Regions from separate parts of the Enterobacter sp. JH25 genome, predicted to be linked through region 1. Evidence: predicted binding sites of a transcription regulator. Region 1 holds the regulator's gene; the other holds the start of a gene.
The links. Region 1 encodes CRP, which controls carbon source genes, mostly activating them, when cyclic AMP is high. Its sites were predicted from a motif close to ATGTGANNNNNNTCACAT; they were not measured.
Positions count from the first base shown of each region.

Region 2: a site for CRP is predicted at 3,755-3,772, ahead of udp (uridine phosphorylase). Genes of this name have one in related genera too.

Region 1 is NZ_CP091319.1:4,265,648-4,276,667, forward strand. Features, by position in the region: gene L2Y28_RS20610 (YheU family protein) at 1-142, shown strand, start outside; gene L2Y28_RS20615 (phosphoribulokinase) at 173-1,042, shown strand; gene L2Y28_RS20620 (OsmC family protein) at 1,128-1,532, opposite strand; gene crp (cAMP-activated global transcriptional regulator CRP) at 1,843-2,475, shown strand; gene L2Y28_RS20630 (YccS/YhfK family putative transporter) at 2,533-4,620, shown strand; gene L2Y28_RS20635 (aspartate aminotransferase family protein) at 4,617-5,837, opposite strand; gene pabA (aminodeoxychorismate synthase component 2) at 5,925-6,488, opposite strand; gene L2Y28_RS20645 (putative adenosine monophosphate-protein transferase Fic) at 6,519-7,103, opposite strand; gene ppiA (peptidylprolyl isomerase A) at 7,209-7,781, opposite strand; gene tsgA (MFS transporter TsgA) at 8,060-9,244, shown strand; gene nirB (nitrite reductase large subunit NirB) at 9,505-11,020, shown strand, end outside.
Region 2 is NZ_CP091319.1:193,472-204,491, reverse strand. Features, by position in the region: gene ubiJ (ubiquinone biosynthesis protein UbiJ) at 1-437, opposite strand, end outside; gene ubiE (bifunctional demethylmenaquinone methyltransferase/2-methoxy-6-polyprenyl-1,4-benzoquinol methylase UbiE) at 451-1,206, opposite strand; gene rmuC (DNA recombination protein RmuC) at 1,273-2,730, opposite strand; gene udp (uridine phosphorylase) at 2,870-3,631, opposite strand; gene L2Y28_RS00985 (dienelactone hydrolase family protein) at 3,891-4,697, shown strand; gene metE (5-methyltetrahydropteroyltriglutamate--homocysteine S-methyltransferase) at 4,745-7,006, opposite strand; gene metR (HTH-type transcriptional regulator MetR) at 7,122-8,075, shown strand; gene L2Y28_RS00970 (carboxylate/amino acid/amine transporter) at 7,963-8,862, opposite strand; gene yigL (sugar/pyridoxal phosphate phosphatase YigL) at 8,945-9,745, opposite strand; gene pldB (lysophospholipase L2) at 9,777-10,769, opposite strand; gene rhtB (homoserine/homoserine lactone efflux protein) at 10,881-11,020, shown strand, end outside.

The sequences.
Region 1 (11,020 bases):
CGATTATGGTGAACATGAACGTTCGCTTGAACAAAAGGTCAGCGATGTGAAGCGCCAGCTTAAAAGCGGCGACGTGGTGCTGGTATGGTCCGAACTGCATGAGACGGTCAATATCATGCCACGCAACGCGTTTCACGGCTGATCTTTACACTTTTCCAGTCAGGGAGTTGCTATGTCTGCCAGACATCCGGTTATTGCCGTTACGGGTTCGAGTGGGGCGGGAACCACTACCACCAGCCTCGCCTTCCGCAAGATTTTCGCCCAGCTTAACTTACGGGCGGCAGAGGTAGAGGGCGACAGCTTTCACCGCTACACGCGCCCGGAGATGGATATGGCCATCCGCAAGGCGCGCGATCTGGGTAAACACATCAGCTATTTTGGCCCGGAGGCGAATGACTTCGGCCTGCTGGAGCAAACCTTCCGTGAATACGGGCAAAGCGGTACCGGGCAGTCCCGCAAGTATCTCCACACCTACGATGAAGCCGTGCCCTGGAACCAGGTCCCCGGCACGTTCACGCCCTGGCAGCCGCTGCCGGAACCGACTGACGTGCTGTTTTACGAAGGATTGCACGGCGGCGTGGTGACGCCTCAGCACGACGTGGCGCGCCACGTGGATTTGCTGGTGGGGGTGGTGCCGATTGTTAACCTTGAGTGGATCCAGAAGCTGACGCGTGACATGAGCGAGCGCGGCCATTCGCGAGAGGCGGTCATGGACTCGGTGGTGCGCTCCATGGAAGATTACATCAACTTCCTGACGCCGCAGTTCTCCCGAACCCACATTAACTTCCAGCGCGTCCCCACCGTGGACACCTCCAACCCGTTCGCGGCAAAAAGCATCCCTTCCCTGGACGAGAGCTTTGTGGTGATCCACTTCCGCAACCTGGAAGGCATTGATTACCCCTGGCTGCTGGCGATGCTACAGGGTTCGTTTATTTCGCACATGAATACGTTAGTGGTGCCCGGGGGAAAAATGGGGCTGGCAATGGAGCTGATCATGACACCGCTGGTGCAGCGGCTGATGGAAGGAAAGCAAATCGCGTGAGTTGTTTTGCCCGGTGGCGCTGCGCTTACCGGGCCTACGGGCGTGCTTTTGTAGGGCGGGTAAGCGAAGCGCCACCCGCCAAAAATTAAGCCTCGATCACTTCATACGAATGGGTGATGTTTACCGCTTTCTCCAGCATTAGCGCCACAGAGCAGTATTTCTCCGCTGACAGGTCAACCGCACGCGAGACCGCCGCATCCTTCAGTTCTTTGCCGGTGACGATAAAGTGCAGATTAATATGCGTGAACAGACGTGGCGCCTCTTCGCGACGTTCTGACGTCAGCTTCACTTCACAATCGGTCACGTCATGACGGCCTTTTTGCAGGATCGACACCACGTCGATCGCACTGCATCCACCTGCCGCCATCAGCACCATTTCCATCGGGCTTGGAGCTTTATCGCCGGAGTTCCCATCCATCAAAACCTGGTGCCCGGAAGCAGACTCGCCCAGGAACGTTAACCCTTCAACCCATTTCACACGCGCTTGCATATTCACTCACTCCAACGTTGCATTTTTTATGACAGATTACGTGTACGTTACATTTCTCGCAACGGAAGGCGACCTGCGTCATGCTGAAGCGAGACACCAGGAGACACGCGGCGAAAGCTATGCTAAAACACTCTGGATGCTACAGTAATACATTGACGTTACACATGTATGCAGAGGACATCAAACTTTACTGGCTGCGAAACGTTACGACAGCCGACTTCCCAGGTATGGGTAAGAATTCGATTGCAACCCCAGAGTCCGGATGCATCTTATGACTCTGGTGACAGCTTATAACAGAGGATAACAGCGCATGGTGCTTGGCAAACCGCAAACAGACCCGACTCTCGAATGGTTCTTGTCTCATTGCCACATTCATAAGTACCCATCAAAGAGCACGCTGATTCACCAGGGTGAAAAAGCGGAAACGTTGTATTACATCGTTAAAGGCTCGGTGGCCGTGCTGATCAAAGATGAAGAAGGGAAAGAGATGATCCTTTCTTATCTGAACCAGGGCGATTTTATCGGTGAACTGGGCCTGTTTGAAGAAGGCCAGGAACGTAGCGCCTGGGTTCGTGCAAAAACAGCATGTGAAGTGGCTGAAATTTCTTACAAGAAATTCCGTCAGCTGATTCAGGTCAACCCTGACATCCTGATGCGTCTTTCTTCCCAGATGGCACGCCGTCTGCAAGTGACCTCTGAGAAGGTGGGTAACCTCGCCTTCCTGGACGTGACCGGTCGTATCGCGCAGACTCTGTTGAACCTGGCGAAACAGCCAGACGCCATGACCCACCCTGACGGTATGCAAATTAAAATTACCCGCCAGGAAATCGGTCAGATCGTCGGCTGCTCCCGTGAAACAGTGGGCCGTATCCTGAAGATGCTGGAAGACCAGAACCTGATCTCCGCCCACGGTAAAACCATCGTGGTTTACGGGACCCGTTAATTCCGGTAAAACGGCGTGCCGCCGCAGGGTGGCACGCCGTTTTTGTCTCTACTCCTTATGTGGCGCAGGCTGATCTATCACCCGGAAGTTAACTACGCACTGCGACAAACGCTGGTGTTGTGTCTTCCCGTGGCCGTGGGCCTGATCCTCGGACATCTTCAGCAAGGCCTGCTGTTTTCCCTCGTGCCCGCCTGCTGCAACATTGCCGGTCTGGACACCCCGCATAAACGCTTTTTCAAACGCCTGATTATTGGCGGCTGCCTGTTTGCCGGCTGTAGCCTTGCCGTGCAACTCTTACTGGCCCGCGACATTCCTCTGCCGCTGATCCTGACCGTGCTGGCGATGACGCTTGGCGTAACCGCTGAAATCAGCTCGCTGCACGCCCGCCTGCTTCCCGCGTCGCTGATTGCCGCCATCTTCACCTTAAGCCTTGCGGGCAATATGCCGGTGTGGGAGCCATTGCTGATCTACGCCCTCGGCACGCTGTGGTACGGGCTGTTTAACTGGTTCTGGTTCTGGTTGTGGCGGGAACAGCCGCTTCGCGAATCCCTGAGCCTGCTCTACGTGCAGCTTGCTGAATACTGCGAAGCAAAATACACCCTGCTCACGCAACATACCGACCCGGAAAAATCCCTGCCGCCGCTGCTGGCACGCCAGCAAAAAGTGGTGGATCTGATCAGCCAGTGCTATCAGCAGTTGCACATGCTTGCCGCCAACAAAAATCATGAATATAAGCGGCTGCTGCGTACCTTCCAGGTCGGGCTGGATTTGCAGGAGCATATTTCCGTCAGCCTTCATAATCCGGAAGAGGTGCAAAAGCTGGTGGAGCGCAGCCATGCGGAAGCGGTGATCCGCTGGAACGCGCAGACCGTCGCGGCGCGCCTGCGGGTGCTGGCTGACGATATCCTCTATCACCGCTATCCGACGCGCTTTAACATGGACAAACAGCTCGGCGCGCTGGAAAAGATTGCGCGTCAGCACGCGGATAACCCGGTCGGGCAGTTTGCCGCCTGGCATTTCAGCCGCATCGCCCGGGTGTTGCGCACCCAGCGCCCGCTTTATACCCGGGACCTGATGGCCGATAAGCAAAAACGACTGCCGTTGCTGCCTGCGCTCAAAAGCTACCTGTCACTGAAGTCTTCCGCCCTGCGCAACGCCGCAAGAATTAGCGTCATGCTCAGCATCGCCAGCCTGATGGGAATGGCCCTGCACCTGCCGAAACCCTACTGGATCTTAATGACCGTGCTGTTTGTCACCCAGAACGGCTATGGCGCCACGCGGGTGCGCATTCTGCATCGGGCGGGCGGCACGATGGCGGGGCTGATTATCGCGGGCGTAACGTTGCACTTCCACGTGCCGGAAGGGTATACGCTGGTCGGCATGCTGGCGATTACGATGGTGAGTTATCTGATCATCCGTAAAAACTACGGCTGGGCGACGGTGGGCTTTACGGTAACGGCGGTGTACACCCTGCAGTTGCTTACGCTCAACGCCGATCAGTTAATTATTGCCCGCCTGGTCGATACCCTGATTGGCTGCCTGATCGCCTTTGGCGGCATGGTCTGGCTGTGGCCGCAGTGGCAAAGTGGATTACTGAGGCAAAACGCCCACGACGCGCTGGAGGCGGATCAGCAGGCCATTCGCCTGATCCTGAGCGACGACCCGCAGCCGTCTCCGCTGGCCTACGAGCGCATGAAGGTCAACCAGGCGCATAATGCCCTGTTCAACTCCCTTAACCAGGCCATGCAGGAGCCGGGCTTCAACTCGCACTATCTGGCAGACATGAAGCTGTGGGTCACGCACAGCCAGTTTATCGTCGAACACATCAATGCCATGACCACGCTGGCGCGCGAGCACACCATGCTGACGCCGGATCTGGCGCAGCGCTATTTGCAGTCGTGTGAAATTGCCCTCCAGCGCTGTCAGCAGCGTCTGGAGTACGACGCTCCGGGCGAGTCAGGGGATTCGAACATTCTGGAAGCGCCGGAGACGCTGACCCACGGGCCGATGAGCACCCTTGAGCAGCATTTACAGCGCGTTCTCGGGCATCTCAACACCATGCACACCATTTCGTCGGTGGCATGGCGTCAGCGTCCGCATCACGGGATTTGGTTAACGCGCCGGTTAAAACGAACCGCGTATTAGCCTCTGACGATCTTCGCCACCGCCGCAGCAAAACGGGTTAACCCGTCTTCGATGTCTTTGTCTTCCACCACCAGCGACGGCGCGAAGCGCATCACGTCCGGCCCGGCGTTGAGCACCATGACGCCTTCGTGCGCGGCGGCGTGCAGGAAATCGCGCGCGCGGCCTTTGTACTGAGGCTTCAGCTCGGCGCCGATCAGCAGTCCCATCCCGCGGATTTCACTGAAGACATCAAACTGTTCGTCAATCTGCTGAAGATGTTTCACAAAAAGGGCGCGTTTCGCATTCACGCCATTCAGGACGTCCGGCGTATTAATGATGTCGAACGCCGCTCCCGCCACGGCGCACGCCAGCGGATTACCGCCGTAAGTGGAGCCGTGTGAGCCCACATGAAATGCGGAAGCAATATCCTGGGTGGTGAGCACCGCGCTGACCGGGAAACCGCCGCCGAGCGCTTTCGCGCTGGTCAGAATATCCGGCGTTACGCCGTAGTGCATATAAGCGAACAGGTCTCCGGTACGCCCCATCCCACACTGCACTTCATCAAACACCAGCAGCGCCTGGTGCTCGTCGCACAGCTCACGCAGACCTTGCAGAAATTCCGGGGTGGCCGCCGTGACGCCGCCTTCCCCCTGAATGGGTTCGACCACCACGGCACAGGTGTGATCGTCTATCACCGCTTTAACGGCGTGCAGATCGTTAAACGGCACGTGGATGATATCCGCAGGTTTCGGACCAAAGCCGTCGGAATACTTCGGCTGGCCGCCAACGGAAACGGTAAAGAACGAGCGACCGTGGAAGGCGTTATGGAAGGCGATGATTTTGGTTTTGTACGGACTATGACGCGTGGTTGCGTAGTAGCGCGCAAGCTTAAAGGCGGTTTCGTTGGCTTCGGTGCCGGAGTTCATAAACAGCACGCGTTCGGCGAAGGTGGCATCGATGATCTTACGCCCCAGACGCAGCGCCGGTTCGTTAGTGAACACGTTGCTGGTGTGCCACAGCGTTTCGCCCTGCGTTTTCAGCGCGTCCACCAGCGCAGGATGGCAATGGCCCAGCGCCGTCACCGCAATACCGCCTGCGAAATCAACATACTCATTGCCCTGCTGATCCCAGACGCGGCTGCCTCTCCCTTTCACCGGGATAAACTCAGCCGGTGCATAAATCGGCAGGATCACTTCATCGAATGTCGCGCGGGTAATTGCTGGTTGTTCAGTTGCCATGTCATGACCATCCATTTTTATGTCACAGTGATTGTGAAAATATAATCACAAAATATGCATAAAAAATCACAACAAGGCAACAGATATTCAGCGATTAAGGAAATTGGCCAGCAGTGCGTGCCCCTGTTCGCTGAGAATGCTTTCCGGGTGGAACTGCACCCCTTCCAGATCGTACTCGCGGTGGCGAATGCCCATGATTTCCCGGGTCTCACTCCAGGCGGTCACTTCAAAGTCTGCGGGCAGGGTCGGCGGATCAATCACCAGAGAATGGTAGCGCGTCACGGTTAACGGATTGTTTAGCCCCAGGAATACGCCGGTACCGGTGTGCGTGATCGGTGAGGTTTTGCCGTGCATGACTTTCGCGGCACGGACAATGCTGGCGCCAAAGACCTGCGCAATGGCCTGGTGACCCAGGCAGACGCCCAGAATCGGCAGCTTGCCCGCATAGTGGCGGATTACCTCCAGCGAGATACCGGACTCCGACGGCGTACACGGCCCGGGCGAAATCACGATTTTCTGGGGCGCCAGCGCGTCAATGTCAGCCAGCGCGATCTCATCGTTACGGCGGACAACCACCTCTGCCCCCAGCTCACAAAAATACTGGTAAAGGTTCCAGGTAAAGGAATCGTAGTTATCAATCAGCAGAATCATGGCGGCTCCTGAAAAAATGGCAGCCCTATTTTACTCAGATCCCCGCGCTTCGCTCACAACTTTGGCAAAGATAGCATTCAGGGCGGTCAGATCACCCATCGCCCCGCTCTGGTTGGCAGATGCCCAGTCGTCCGGGTCGATCCCCTGCCAGTTCAGCACGTAGCCCGCATGGATCGCCAGCTGTTCAAAGAAGATCCGCTGAGCCACGCCATTACCGCTCATAAACGGATGTAGCATGTTGATTTCACAGTAGTAATGACTGATTCCGTCTGTAAACTCTTCTTTCTGAAGGCCCACCAGATATTTATCGCTTTCCAGCGAAGCCATCAGCTCATTACCCACCTTCTCGATGTACTCGAAATGGCAAAATGGAATGTCGCCCTTGGAGATATCGGCGGTGCGCAGCTCGCCAGCGCCTTTCATTTCGTTGCGGAATAAATGGCGGTGAATAAGGCACAGATGGGGTAAACCCGGTGCAGAAGGCCCCAGTGCCAGCATCTCGATATCGGGTTCAGCGGGACCCTTGCCTTTTTCAAGGAGGCAACTGGCCTGAAGATTGGCGCTACGCTGTTGCTCCCAGAGTCGGGATTTTTGCTTGTCGGTGAGTTTTTTCACTACGCCTCCCTGAATAGTCCGTTTGCCACAAGTATAAGCAGCAAAACGCGCTTTCGCAGGGAGGGCGGAAAGACACGGGCAGGATGTGCCCGTGTGAGGGAACGATTACGGCAGCACTTTCGCGGAGAGAATCACCACTGGCTTAGACGGCACATTCTGGTATGGACCGACATCGTGAGTCTGAACCTGAGAGATCTTGTCCGCCACGTCCATGCCTTTCACCACTTTACCGAACACCGCGTAGCCAAAGTCGCGCTGGCCGTGGTCCAGGAAGGCGTTATCCGCCACGTTGAGGAAGAACTGGCTGGTGGCGCTGTCTTTATCCGCCGTACGCGCCATAGAAATGGTGCCGCGCTTGTTCAGCAGGCCGTTATCCGCTTCATTTTTGATTGGCGGGTTAGGCTTTTTCTGCTGCATCTGCTCGTTGAAACCGCCGCCCTGAATCATAAAGCCCGGGATCACGCGGTGGAACGTGGTGTTGTTATAAAAACCACTGTTCACGTAGTCGAGGAAGTTTTTCACGGAAACAGGGGCTTTCTGGCTATCCAGCTCCAGCTCAATATTCCCCGCAGAGGTAGTCAGCAGGACGTGAGGGTCTCCTTTGGCTGCCAGCGCAGCAGGGGAAACGGCAGAAAGAGCAAACACAGCTGCGACAGCCGCCAGTGTTGATTTGAGCATGAGAATTCCTTAACAAAGCGCAGTATAAAAAGCGAATGGCTTGATTCTAAAGAGCAGTATGACCCCAGACCAGTCTTTTACCTAATTTTACGAAATTGAAACAATTATTACCGCGCAAACGATTGTTCACCCCGCGATATAATGTGATCTCCATCACGTTAAAGCCTGCAATTGTGCTCAATATTTTCTGAAAAGATTTAATTAGATCACTTTCGCGACTAAAATCTGCCCGCTCAAACGCAGTCATTGCGTTTTTCTTTACTTTTAACAGGCCAGACATGACTAACAGCAATCGCATCAAGCTCACATGGATCAGCTTCTTCTCCTACGCCCTGACCGGCGCGTTGGTGATCGTCACCGGGATGGTGATGGGAAATATCGCAGACTACTTCCAGTTGCCCGTTTCCAGCATGAGCAATACCTTCACTTTCCTGAACGCGGGGATCCTGATCTCTATTTTCCTTAATGCCTGGCTGATGGAAATCGTGCCGCTGAAAACCCAGCTGCGCTTCGGCTTCGTGCTGATGGTTGCCGCCGTGGCGGGCCTGGTGCTGAGCCACAGCATCGCCCTCTTCTCTGCCGCCATGTTCGTGCTGGGCCTGGTAAGCGGGATCACCATGTCGATCGGTACGTTCCTGATCACCCATATGTATGAAGGCCGCCAGCGCGGCGCGCGTCTGCTGTTCACCGACTCCTTCTTCAGCATGGCCGGGATGATTTTCCCGATGGTCGCCGCGTATCTTCTGGCGCGCAGCATTGAGTGGTACTGGGTGTACGCCTGCATTGGTCTGGTCTATGTCGCGATCTTTATTCTCACCTTCGGCTGCGAGTTCCCGGTGCTGGGCAAAAAAGCGCAGACCACGTCTGAGCCAGTTGCGAAAGAAAAATGGGGTATCGGCGTACTGTTCCTTTCCATCGCCGCGCTGTGTTACATCCTGGGCCAGCTGGGCTTTATCTCCTGGGTTCCTGAGTATGCGAAAGGTCTGGGCATGAGTCTGAACGACGCGGGTAAACTGGTGAGCGATTTCTGGATGTCTTACATGTTCGGCATGTGGGCGTTTAGCTTTATCCTGCGCTTCTTCGACCTGCAACGGATCCTGACCGTTCTGGCGGGTCTGGCAACCGTGCTGATGTATCTGTTCATCAACGGTTCCCCGGAGCATATGCCGTGGTTCATCCTGACCCTGGGCTTCTTCTCCAGCGCGATTTATACCTCGATCATCACCCTTGGCTCTCTTCAGACCAAAGTGGCCTCGCCAAAGCTGGTGAACTTCGTGCTGACCTGCGGCACCATCGGCACCATGCTGACCTTCGTGGTCACGGGCCCAATTGTGGCGCACAGCGGCCCGCTGGCGGCGCTGCATACCGCTAACGGTCTGTACGCCGTGGTGTTCATCATGTGTTTCGTGCTGGGCTTTGTGACCCGTCACCGTCAACACAACCCGGCAACAGCTACCCACTAATCGCCGTAACCCCTTTGCGTACTGCAAAGGGGTTTTCCCCTGCTCACCCGCCCCGCCCGCCGATGGGTAAAAAACCCCACCAAAATTGTGCGAAAAACAAGCAAGCACAAAAATCAAACAATATCCGTCACTTATAAAAATCCTGACAAATCATAGATATACCCCCTAAGGGGTAGGTGAAGGCGTATTTGATTTGCATCAATAAGTGCCCCTGCTGAATCGTTAAGGTAGGCAGTAATAGAAAAGAAATCGAGGCAAAAATGAGCAAAGTCAGACTCGCTATCATCGGTAACGGCATGGTCGGCCACCGCTTTATTGAGGATCTTCTCGATAAAGCCGATGCTAACCAGTTCGATATTACCGTGTTCTGTGAAGAACCCCGCAAGGCGTACGACCGTGTGCACTTGTCTTCCTACTTCTCTCACCATACCGCCGAAGAACTCTCTCTGGTGCGCGAAGGTTTCTACGAGAAGCATGGCGTAAAAGTGCTGGTGGGCGAACGCGCTATCACCATCAACCGTCAGGAGAAAGTGATCCACTCCAGCGCCGGACGCACGGTTTTTTACGATAAGCTGATCATGGCGACAGGCTCGTATCCGTGGATCCCGCCGATTAAAGGTTCGGAAACCCAGGATTGCTTCGTTTACCGTACCATTGAAGACCTCAACGCCATTGAATCCTGCGCACGTCGAAGCAAACGTGGCGCGGTTGTCGGCGGTGGTCTGCTGGGTCTGGAAGCGGCAGGCGCACTGAAAAACCTCGGCGTTGAAACCCACGTCATCGAATTTGCCCCGATGCTGATGGCGGAGCAGCTGGACCATATGGGTGGCGACCAGTTACGCCGTAAAATCGAAAGCATGGGCGTGAAGGTTCACACCAGCAAGAACACCAAAGAGATCGTGCAGGAAGGCACTGAAGCGCGTAAAACCATGCGCTTTGCCGACGGCAGCGAGCTGGAAGTGGATTTCATCGTCTTCTCCACCGGCATTCGCCCGCGCGACAAGCTGGCTACTCAGTGCGGTCTGGCCGTTGCGCAGCGCGGCGGGATCATGATCAACGACACCTGCCAGACCTCCGATCCGGACATCTACGCCATCGGCGAATGCGCCAGCTGGAATAACCGCGTATACGGTCTGGTTGCACCTGGGTACAAAATGGCGCAGGTCGCCGTTGACCATATCCTCGGCAGCGAAAACGCCTTCACCGGCGCAGACATGAGCGCGAAGCTGAAGCTGCTGGGCGTGGACGTGGGCGGTATTGGCGATGCGCATGGTCGCACCCCGAACTCCCGCAGCTATGTTTATCTGGACGAAAGCAAAGAAGTCTACAAACGTCTTATCGTCAGCCAGGACAACAAAACCCTGCTCGGGGCGGTGCTGGTGGGCGACACCAGCGACTTCGGCAACCTGCTCCAGCTGGTGCTGAACGCCATTGAGCTGCCGGAAAACCCGGATGCGCTGATCCTCCCGGCGCACGCCTCCAGCGGTAAGCCGTCCATTGGCGTGGATAAACTGCCGGACAGCGCGCAAATCTGCTCCTGCTTCGACGTCACCAAAGGCATGCTGATCTCCGCCATTAACAAAGGCTGCCACACCGTTGCGGCGCTGAAGGCGGAAACCAAAGCCGGGACCGGCTGCGGCGGCTGTATCCCGCTGGTCACCCAGGTGCTGAACGCCGAGCTGGCAAAACAGGGCATTGAAGTGAACAACAACCTGTGCGAGCACTTCGCTTACTCTCGCCAGGAGCTGTACCACCTGATCCGCGTGGAAGGCATTA
Region 2 (11,020 bases), 640 kb from region 1:
AGGAAAGTGGAACCCGTGCGCAGCGTTTTGCTTATCCCTTCAGCCGCGATGTCGCCGATATAGGGCGCCAGCAGTTCCGCGGGGTCAAATTCAGCCTGATCGCTGAGTGCAACGAAGTTCTGTACCACCTGAATATCGCCCTCGACCTCCAGCTCACCGCTGCGAATAAGCGCCGTCATCTGCTGACGGTCACGCAGTTTTGGCAATACGCTCATGTGCGTAATCACCGAGCAGTCAGCCTCGCCTTCCCACTCCCCCAGAACGTCAAGCTGGCGTTCGCTGAAGACCAGCACAAGCGGCGTCGAGAACTCTTTTAAAACGATACGCAGCACCTTTCCGTTAAGCCGCTGACGTGCGGTTTTCAGCGCCGGGGCGCGATACAGAAAGGCATTCAGTACATTCTCGATGCCTGCGGTGACTAAGGGTTTAATGGGCACGGGAAACCTCCACTCAGAACTTGTAACCACGATGCAGCGCGACGACACCCGCCGTCATATTGAAGTATTCCACGTTTTCAAACTCCGCATCCTGCATCATCGCTTTCAGCGTGTCCTGATCCGGGTGCATTCGGATGGATTCGGCCAGATAACGGTAACTTTCTGCATCGTTTGCCACCAGCTCGCCGATGCGCGGCAGAACGTGGAAGGAATAGGCATCGTAAGCTTTGCTCAGCGGGTCGATAATTGGTTTAGAAAACTCGAGTACCAGCAGTCGGCCGCCCGGCTTCAGCACGCGGTACATAGAGCGCAGCGCTTTATCTTTATCGGTCACGTTACGCAGGCCGAAGGAGATGGTGATGCAGTCGAACGTATTGTCCGGGAACGGCAGCGCTTCGGCGTTGGCCTGAACATATTCAACGTTGCCTACCACGCCGATGTTACGCAGCTTTTCGCGTCCCATTTTCAGCATGGAGTCGTTGATATCTGCCAGCACCACGCGACCGGTTTCGCCAACCAGACGGGAGAATTTAGCGGTCAGATCCCCTGTGCCGCCGGCTAAATCCAGCACCTTTTGTCCACGGCGCACGCCGCTGCAATCAATAGTGAAGCGCTTCCACAAGCGATGAATGCCAAACGACATCAAATCATTCATCACATCGTACTTCGCCGCCACGGAATGAAATACGTGGGCCACCATGTCAGCTTTCTGCGCTTTGGCGACAGTCTGAAAGCCAAAGTGCGTTGTGTCTTGTGAATCGTCAACCATCTCAGAGCCTGCTAATCAGTCAAATGTTCGTGAAGTGTAACAGATTGGGCGCATTTGCCCTACGTTTCAACCACCGCGAAAGAAACGCGCCGACTGCGCTTCGGGGGATAAACTCGCCGCTAACCCATTGTCTTCATTGCGGCTATTTTGCTCACCATCGCCTTCACGCAAACGAAACTCCTCGTCCTGAGCCGTAGCCTGCTCCACCAGTTCCGGATTAATCTCGCGTTTAACTTCCACCCCCAGGCTGCGAAACGCCTCCGCCTGCGCCAGCAAATTGCCGCGCCCGGAGGAGAGTTTTTTCATCGCCTGGCGGTAGTTATCCTGCGCGCGATCCAGGCTTTGCCCCACCGAGGACATATCATCCACAAACAGCCGCATTTTGTCGTACAGCTTGCTGGCGCGATCGGCAATCTGCTGCGCGTTACGGCTTTGGTGCTCATAACGCCACAGGTTGGCAATGGTACGTAACGCCACCAGCAGCGTGGTGGGGCTGACCAGCATAATGTTATTTTTCAGCGCTTCGGTGATCAGTTCGGGCTGTCTGTCGAGCGCCAGCAGGAAGGCTGGCTCAACCGGAATGAACATCAGCACATAATCCAGCGATCGCAGCCCCGGCAACTGTTGATAATCTTTTCTGCCCAGCAGACGGATATGGTTACGCACGGAGGCGATATGCTCCTGCAACGCTGTCTCGCGGGTATAGTCATCTTCCGCGTTGAAGTAGCGCTCATAGGCCACCAGCGTCATTTTGGCGTCGATAACCACATCTTTGCCCTGCGGCAGACGAACAATGACATCCGGCTGCATCCGCGAGCGCGCATCGTTTTCAATGCTGACCTGCGTTTCGTATTCGTATCCTTCACGCAGGCCAGAGGCCTCCAGCACGCGCGTCATGACCACTTCGCCCCAGTTTCCCTGCGCTTTGTTATCACCTTTCAGTGCGCGCGTCAGGTTAACCGCCTCCTGAGCCATCTGCGCATTCAGCTGCTGGAGATTACGGATCTCATGCGCCAGCGTGTGGCGCTCGCGAGCCTCCTGACCAAAGCTGTCCTGCACCTGACGGCGAAAGCCGTCCAGCTGTTCACGCAGCGGCGTCAGCAGGCTGTTCAGGCTCTGGCGGTTCTGCTCATCCACGCGGCGATTGCTGTGCTCAAAAATGCGGTTCGCAAGGTTCTCAAACTGCTCGCTAAGACGCTGCTCGCTGTTGATCATCTGACGGATTTTGTCTTCGGCGTGCAGTTGGGTGGATTCAAGGCGGGTGGTCACTTCCCGGAGATCGGCCTCCAGCGAGGTGTTAATGTCGCGAAGATTGCGCAGTTCGTTATTGAGCAGTTCACACTCATCGCGCCAGTGGTCACTCAGCGCAAGCTGTTGTTTCGTCGCGCTGAGTTCGGCGACGATCTCTTCGCGCTCTGCCAGCTGATCGGCTTTCTGCTGAGCATGTTGGTAGCCGCAAATGAGCCAGCCAATCCCCACGCTCACCAGCGCAACTACCGCATAAACCAGGATTGAGATATCCACAATGCCCCCTGCATCCACGTGTAACCCGCACAAAATAGAATTGTGCTGTATGAACGTCCAGTTTGAAAGGGTTTTCCTGCGAGGAGTTACGCAAAAAAGAAAGGCCGAGCATGTCGGCCTTTTAGCACTGAAGAGAGAATTAGATCAGACGGCGCGCCGCTTCAACCACGATTTTCACCGCATGGCTTTCAGTCTGCTTCATGGTTTCAGCGTTCGGGATCTCCTGCTGGGTACGGTTGACGATAACGCCCGCCACCATACCGGCACGCAGACCCTGGCTTGCGCACATGGTCAGCAGCGTCGCAGATTCCATTTCGTAGTTCATGACGCCCATCGACTGCCACTCTTCCATGGAGCCTTTGAAACGGCTCACCACGCGACCAGAGAAGGTGTCGTAACGCTCCTGGCCCGGGTAGAAGGTATCGGATGATGCCGTGACGCCCACATGGGTGGTGGCGCCCACGGACTTCGCGGCTTCAACCAGTGCGGTGGTGCATTCGAAATCAGCCACTGCCGGGAATTCCATCGGTGCAAAGTGCAGGCTTGCCCCGTCCAGACGCACGGATGCGGTGGTAACCAGCACGTCGCCCACGTTGATGTGCGGCTGAATGGCGCCTGTGGTGCCAATGCGCAGGAAAGTACGAATGCCCAGCTGTGCCAGCTCTTCAACGGCGATAGAGGTAGACGGGCCACCGATACCGGTAGAGCACACGATCACCGCTTTACCGTCCAGCTCTGCGCGCCAGGTGGTGAATTCGCGATGCGCTGCCAGCTTAACCGGCTTATCCATCAGCGCGGCGATCTTTTCCACACGCTCAGGATCGCCAGGGACGATAGCAAGCGTAGCCCCTTGTAAATCGTTTTTAGTGAGGCCGAGATGAAAAACATCAGACTTAGACATAGGTGACTCCTCTGTGGGTCGGTTTGTCAGAAGAAGTAAAACGGTACTTTACAGAAGCAATGTGCATTATTTCGTGACACACCTCACCATGAATGAAAATGATTGCAGTTAATTTCCATAAAATGGTGATTCACATCACATTAACAAGTTATATCGCCGGGTGCTGCACAAAAGATAGACGCTATAAGGCACTGTGGGTTGTTAACCTGGTGTCTATATTTATCTTTGCGCTAATCCATTCATTGGTACGGAGAATGCCATGACTGAAAAAACCGGTTTTGCACCTGCTGCGGCCCCGCATGCTTCAACCATCGTCTCAACCCCTGAAGAGGCCATTACCGCAGGCGAGACCTCCATTCCCTCCCAGGGAGAGAACATGCCAGCGTACCACGCGCGGCCAAAATCTGCCGATGGCCCGCTGCCCATCGTGATCGTGGTGCAGGAAATATTTGGCGTTCATGAACATATTCGCGACCTCTGCCGCCGTCTGGCGCTGGAAGGTTACCTGGCCGTTGCGCCGGAACTCTATTTCCGTCAGGGCGATCCGAATGATTACAGCGACATCCCGACGCTGTTCAGCAACCTGGTCAGCAAAGTGCCGGACGCGCAGGTGCTGGCCGATCTCGACCACGTTGCCAGCTGGGCAGCGCGCAACGGTGGCGACCCGCACCGTCTGATGGTGACTGGCTTCTGTTGGGGCGGACGCATTAGCTGGTTGTACGCCGCGCATAACCCGCAGCTAAAAGCGGCTGTGGCCTGGTACGGCAAGCTGGTGGGTGAAAAAACGCTGAATTCACCGAAGCAACCTGTTGATATTGCCACGGATTTAAATGCGCCTGTGTTGGGGCTCTATGGCGGTCAGGATACCGGGATCCCGCTTGATACGGTCGAGACCATGCGCCATGCGTTGCGCGCAGCAAACGCGAAGGCGGAAATTGTGGTGTATCCGGAAGCCGGGCACGCCTTTAATGCCGATTATCGTCCGAGCTATCATGCGGAATCGGCGAAAGATGGCTGGCAGCGGATGCTGACATGGTTTAGCCAGTACGGCGGGAAAAAAGCGTAAAAGCAAAAAGCCCGGTGGCGGCTACGCCTGACCGGGCCTACATTTCATCAAGCCTGACGCAAATTCTGCGCCGCCTGCACCATGTTCGCCAGCGCCGCGCGGGTTTCAGGCCAGCCACGGGTTTTCAGGCCGCAGTCCGGGTTTACCCAAAGACGTTCCGCCGGGATGCGCTGGGCCGCTTTTTGCAGCAGCGATTCAATCCACTCCACGCTTGGCACATTCGGGGAGTGAATGTCGTACACGCCCGGCCCGATTTCGTTCGGGTAGTCGAACTCTTCGAACGACTCCAGCAGTTCCATGTCTGAACGCGAGGTCTCGATGGTGATCACATCGGCGTCGAGCGCGGCAATGGAGTCCATGATGTCGTTAAATTCGCAGTAACACATGTGGGTGTGGATCTGCGTATCGTCCTTCGCGACAGCCGCGTTGAGGCGGAACGCCTCCACGCCCCACTGTAAGTAAGCATCCCAGTCGCTGCGACGCAGCGGCAAACCTTCACGCAGCGCAGGTTCGTCGATCTGAATGATGCCAATCCCGGCCGCTTCCAGATCCGCAACTTCATCGCGCAGCGCCAGGGCGATCTGTTTGGCGATGGTTTCCCGGGTTACGTCTTCACGCGGGAACGACCAGCAGAGAATGGTCACCGGACCCGTCAGCATGCCTTTTACCGGTTTGTCGGTCAGAGACTGGGCATACTTCGCCCACTCCACGGTAATCGCTTCCGGGCGGCTGACGTCGCCGATTACCACCGGCGGCTTCACGCAGCGGGAGCCGTAGCTCTGCACCCAACCGTTCTGGGTAAAGACAAACCCGTCCAGGTGCTCACCGAAGTATTCCACCATGTCGTTACGCTCGGCTTCACCGTGCACCAGCACGTCCAGACCTAAACGTTCCTGCTCGATAATCGCCTGTTTGATGTGTTCCGCAATACCGGTGCGGTAGTGATTCGCATCCAGATTGCCCTTTTTGAAGTCCAGGCGCAGGCTGCGGATCTCGGTAGTCTGCGGGAAGGAGCCGATTGTCGTGGTCGGCCACGCGGGCAGGTTAAAGCGCGCACGCTGGGCTTCGGCGCGCACTTCATACGGGCTCTGGCGCTGGCTGTCCCGGGCGGTGATGGCCGCCAGACGTTTTTCCACTGCCGGGTTATGCACGCGCGTCGAGTGACGGCGCGCCTGGATCGGAGCGCTCCAGTCGCTAATCGCTGCCGTGTCGCCGCTGTTCAACGCGTCGCGCAGCAGAGCCAGTTCCTCACACTTTTGCAGGGCGAAGGCAAACCAGCTTTTCACCTCAGGGTCGAGTCGGGTCTCCACGCTCAGGTCAATCGGGCTATGCAGCAGGGAACAGGAAGAGGCCACCCACAATTCACGTTTACCGACTATGTCTTTAATTTGTGCATATTTCTCGGTGAGATCGGCACGCCAGACGTTACGACCATTCACCAGACCGGCAGAGAGCAGCCAGCCCACTGGCAGACGCTTGTGCAACTCTGCTACATCGTCTTTGCCGTGAACGAGGTCAACGTGCAGACCCTGAATCGGCAGCGCGGTAATGGTTTTCAGGTTCGGCGTTACGCCTTCGAAGTAGGTGGTCAGCAGCAGCTTCACCTGCCCGGTGAGCGCGTTATACGCCGGTTTGAAGGCGTCCAGCCACGCCTGCGGCAGCTCAAGCACCAGCGCCGGTTCATCGATTTGCACCCACTGAATGCCGCGTTTGCCCAGCTCAATCAGCACCTGCTTATAAACCGGCAGAATGTCGTTCAGCAGGCTGAGGCGGTCGAACTGTTCGCCTTTCACTTTGCCCAGCCACAGGTAGGTTATCGGCCCCAGCAGCACGGGTTTCACCTGGTGACCCAGCGCCAGCGCTTCGTCCACTTCATCCAGAAGCTGGGTCCAGGTCAGTTTGAACTGCTGGCCTTTAACGAACTCCGGCACCATATAGTGATAGTTGGTGTTGAACCACTTGGTCATTTCCGCCGCCGCCGCTGGCTCACCCGTTGGCGCGCGGCCACGGCCGATGCGGAACAGGGTATCGATATCCACCGATCCATCGTTGTTCTGATGACGAGCCGGCACGTTGCCAAGCAGCAGGCTGGTGGTCAGAACATGGTCGTACCAGGCGAAATCGCCCACCGGCAGCAGGTCAATGCCCGCCTGTTTTTGCTGATCCCAGTGACGCGCGCGCAGCTCACGTCCCACCGCCAGCAGTTCTTCACGGGTGGCGTTACCTGCCCAGTAGCTTTCTTGCGCTTTTTTTAGCTCGCGACGCAGGCCAACGCGAGGGAAACCGAGAGTGTGAATGCGGATTGTCATGGTATGCCCCTTGTGAAATTCGTTATTTAGACGTCCAGATGTTTACACATCTATAATTGGCAGGTACTGTATATTCCTCAAGCGCAAAATGTTCATGGCGAAGTGAAGGACTTTCATGATCGAGATAAAACACCTGAAAACGCTACAAGCGTTGCGGAACTGCGGTTCTCTTGCGGCGGCAGCGGCCACGCTGCACCAGACTCAGTCTGCCCTTTCTCACCAGTTCAGCGATCTGGAACAACGCCTCGGCTTTCGTCTTTTTGTGCGTAAGAGCCAGCCTTTGCGCTTTACGCCGCAGGGCGAAATTTTGCTTCAGCTGGCGAACCAGGTGCTGCCGCAGATTGCCAGCGCGTTGCAGTCCTGCAACGAGCCGCAGCAGACCACCCTGCGCATCGCCATTGAGTGTCACAGCTGTATTCAGTGGCTGACCCCCGCGCTTGAGAACTTCCGCCAGAAGTGGCCGCAGGTGGAGATGGACTTCAAGTCCGGCGTCACGTTTGATCCGCAGCCGTCGCTTCAGCAGGGTGAGCTGGATCTGGTGATGACCTCAGATATTCTGCCGCGCAGCGGTCTGCACTATTCGCCAATGTTTGATTTTGAGGTGCGTCTGGTGCTGGCCCCGGACCATCCGCTGGCCGCCAAAACGCGTATCACGCCGGAAGATCTGGCAACGGAGACGCTGCTGATTTACCCGGTACAGCGCAGTCGTCTGGATATCTGGCGCCATTTCCTGCAACCCGCGGGCATCAGCCCACAGCTGAAAAGCGTGGATAACACGCTGCTGTTAATTCAGATGGTGGCGGCCAGAATGGGAATTGCGGCGCTGCCGCACTGGGTGGTCGAGACGGTTGAACGCCAGGGTCTGGTGGTTACCAAAACCCTGGGTGAAGGACTGTGGAGCCGGCTGTACGCCGCCGTGCGCGACGGCGAGCAGCGTCAGCCGATTACGGAAGCGTTTATTCGCTCAGCGCGGAACCACGCGTGCGACCATCTTCCGTTTGTGCGGAGCGCGGAGCGACCCAGCGGCGATGTACCCACAGCGAAGCCAGGATCACCGTTCCCCCAATAAGGAAACTCGGCCAGTGCGGCTGTTCCTGCCAGATGGCGAGGTTCACCAGTAGCCCCGCCGGCACGTGCACGTTGTTCATGATCCCCAGCGTTCCGGCGTCTACCTGCGTCGCGCCGTAGTTCCACATAAAGTAGCCCAGCCCCGAGGCCACCACGCCCAGCCAGACCAGAACGCTCCACTGCACGGGGGTGGTCGGCAGCTTTTGCGGGTTGCCGAGCATAAACCATGCCGCAATCGCGACAATCGCTGCGCCCATATAGAACCACGCAAACGCGTTATGCTGCGGCATCGGGCGGGTCTCCATGAGGCGTTTGTAGCCCACCATCCCGATGGCGAAGCTGATATTGGCGAGCTGGACGAACATCAGCCCGGTCCAGAAGTGATCGCTCACCTTGTCATAGCGAATTATCGCCGCGCCAATGACTGCCAGCGCCGCGCTCAGCAGATATCCCCAGCGCAGGCGGCGCCTGCTGAGCAGGTCGTAAATCAGCGTGATATAGAGCGGCGTGAGCACGGTAAAGAGCAGAAATTCCGATACGGAGAGGTAGACGTAAGCCCGGAAGCTGAACAGGTACATGATGCCGAGCTGCATTGCGCCTACCAGCATGTACAGCAGAATGGTTTTCAGCGATTGCCCGCGGGTACGCAGGAACGGCAGGAACACCAGCGCCGCCAGCCCCACACGCATCAGCACCGAAAAGTAGCTGTCGACCGATCCGGCAAGGTATTCGCCAATCAGGCTAAAGGAGAAGGCCCACAGGATAGTGGTGATAATGAGTAGCGCCACAATGCTTGTCTCTCAGAAAGAAGGAGAGGCATTGTAGCGAACTCTTTAGTTGACATCTGAACAATAAATAATCAAATGAAGATTATTCAAGGAACAGTTTGCGCAAATACTTAGGTACCGCGTTGTCTGCGTTGGTGCCAATCACTTCCAGCTCCGGGTGCAGATCTTTCAGGCGCTGGTGCGCGTTCTGCATGATGCAGCCTTTGCCCGCCATGGAGAGCATCTCGGCATCGTTCATGCCATCGCCGAACGCGATGCAGTCTTTCAGATCAAAGCCCAGACGCTTCGCGACCGCTTCCAGCGCGTGACCTTTGGACACCCCGCCCGCCATCACTTCCAGACAAGTCAGCGTGGAGAAGCTCACGTTCACGCGGTCTCCCCAGCGGGCGTTGATCGCCTGCTCCAGCGGAAGCAGCGCTTCGTGACTTTCGCAGGTAAAGAACACCTTGCTGATCCCTTCAGGATCCAGCAAACCCGGTTCATACAGGGAGTAGTTGAAGACGGCTTCCTTGAAGAAACGCATTTCGTCCGGGCGATGACGGTTCATAAACCACTCGTCGTCGCGGTAAACGTTAGTGACGATATCCGGGTTGTTATGCACAATGCCGAACAAATCAGTGGCGATGTCGCGATCGAGATTGTGGGTAAAAATCAGGTTGCCGTCCGTGTCGTGTACGCGCGCACCGTTGGAGGTGATCATGTACGACTTGATCTCCAGGTTATCGCGGATCTGCCCCACGTCCACGTGGTGGCGGCCGGTGGCGAACACAAAGTTCACGCCACGGGCAGTCAGGAGTTTTAAGGTCTCTTTCGCATAAGGCGACAGTGTGTGGTCGGGGGAAAGCAGCGTGCCATCTAAATCAGATACAACAACCTGGTACATAGGGATTTCAACCTCTGGTGGAAAACAATAATCAGTTATGCCTGTTGAAAAATTCAACAATGGCGTTGAGCGCGACTGAGCGCATAGCGTCCTTTTCAAAAAGGATCTCATGGTACGCACCGTTGATGACCAGCGGTTTACCCCCTTCACAGGGATGGCCCGCCGCGGCGCGAAGTTCACAATAGCGGTCATGCATGCGGTTATCCACCACACGCTCTTCTTCCGCCTGGATCAGGAGCGTCGGCGTGTCATCATCGCCTACGCCCGCCAGCACCTGCTCACCGGCATGAATACCTTCCCGCACCCAGTGCCAGGTGGGGCCGCCGACCCGCAGACGCGGTTCATCGGCATAAAAACGCAGGTTGCGGCGATAACGCTGCCGACTGTGGGTTAACACGTTGATGGCAAACGGCAACGCCCGCCAGCGTCCTGTTCCGATAGCATAGCCTTCACGAATGCGCTGATGGCCCTCAGCCCAGTCGAGAAGATGGCGCACCATCCAGTCAGGAAAACGTATCACAATGCCGTACATCGGCGCGGTCAGCGCAATGGCGTCGCACTGGTGCTTATGGCGCTGCAAAAACAACGTCGAGATCGCGCCCCCCATGGAGTGGGCAAGAATATAACGCTTGCGCCACGGTCCGGGCTGCACTTCCTGCTGCCAGAACGCGGCCAGATCGTCGACGTAATCGCTGAAGTTATCCACGTGGCCGCGATGGGTATCCGGCAGCATCCGGCCGGAAAGCCCCTGCCCGCGATGGTCGATAATTAACACATCAAAGCCCAGATGGAACAGGTCATACGCCAGCTCGGCATATTTGATATAGCTTTCGATGCGCCCGGGGCAAACCACAATCACCCGGTCATTTTTTTCATCATGGAAACGAACGAAGCGTACCGGGATATCCCCGACGCCCATAAACTCATCTTCCTCACGCTGGCGCCAGAAATCGGTCAGCGGCCCCATGGAGAAAGCAGCAAATGCGTTTTCTCGTGTTTCCCAGTCCTTTTTCTGCTGAAACATTGGGTTTCCACCCCCCGTAATTCAGGGAATATCGTTTTTTTCGTCACCGGTCACAAAATGACTCAACAATAGCGTATTGTGGCATAAAAACAGACGATCCGGGAGTTTCAAATGACCTTCGAGTGGTGGTTCGCTTACCTGCTGACATCCATCATCCTCAGCCTTTCACCTGGCTCGGGCGCAATCAACACCATGACCACCTCCATTAATCACGGCTATCGCGGCGCGGCGGCGTCAATTGCCGGTTTACA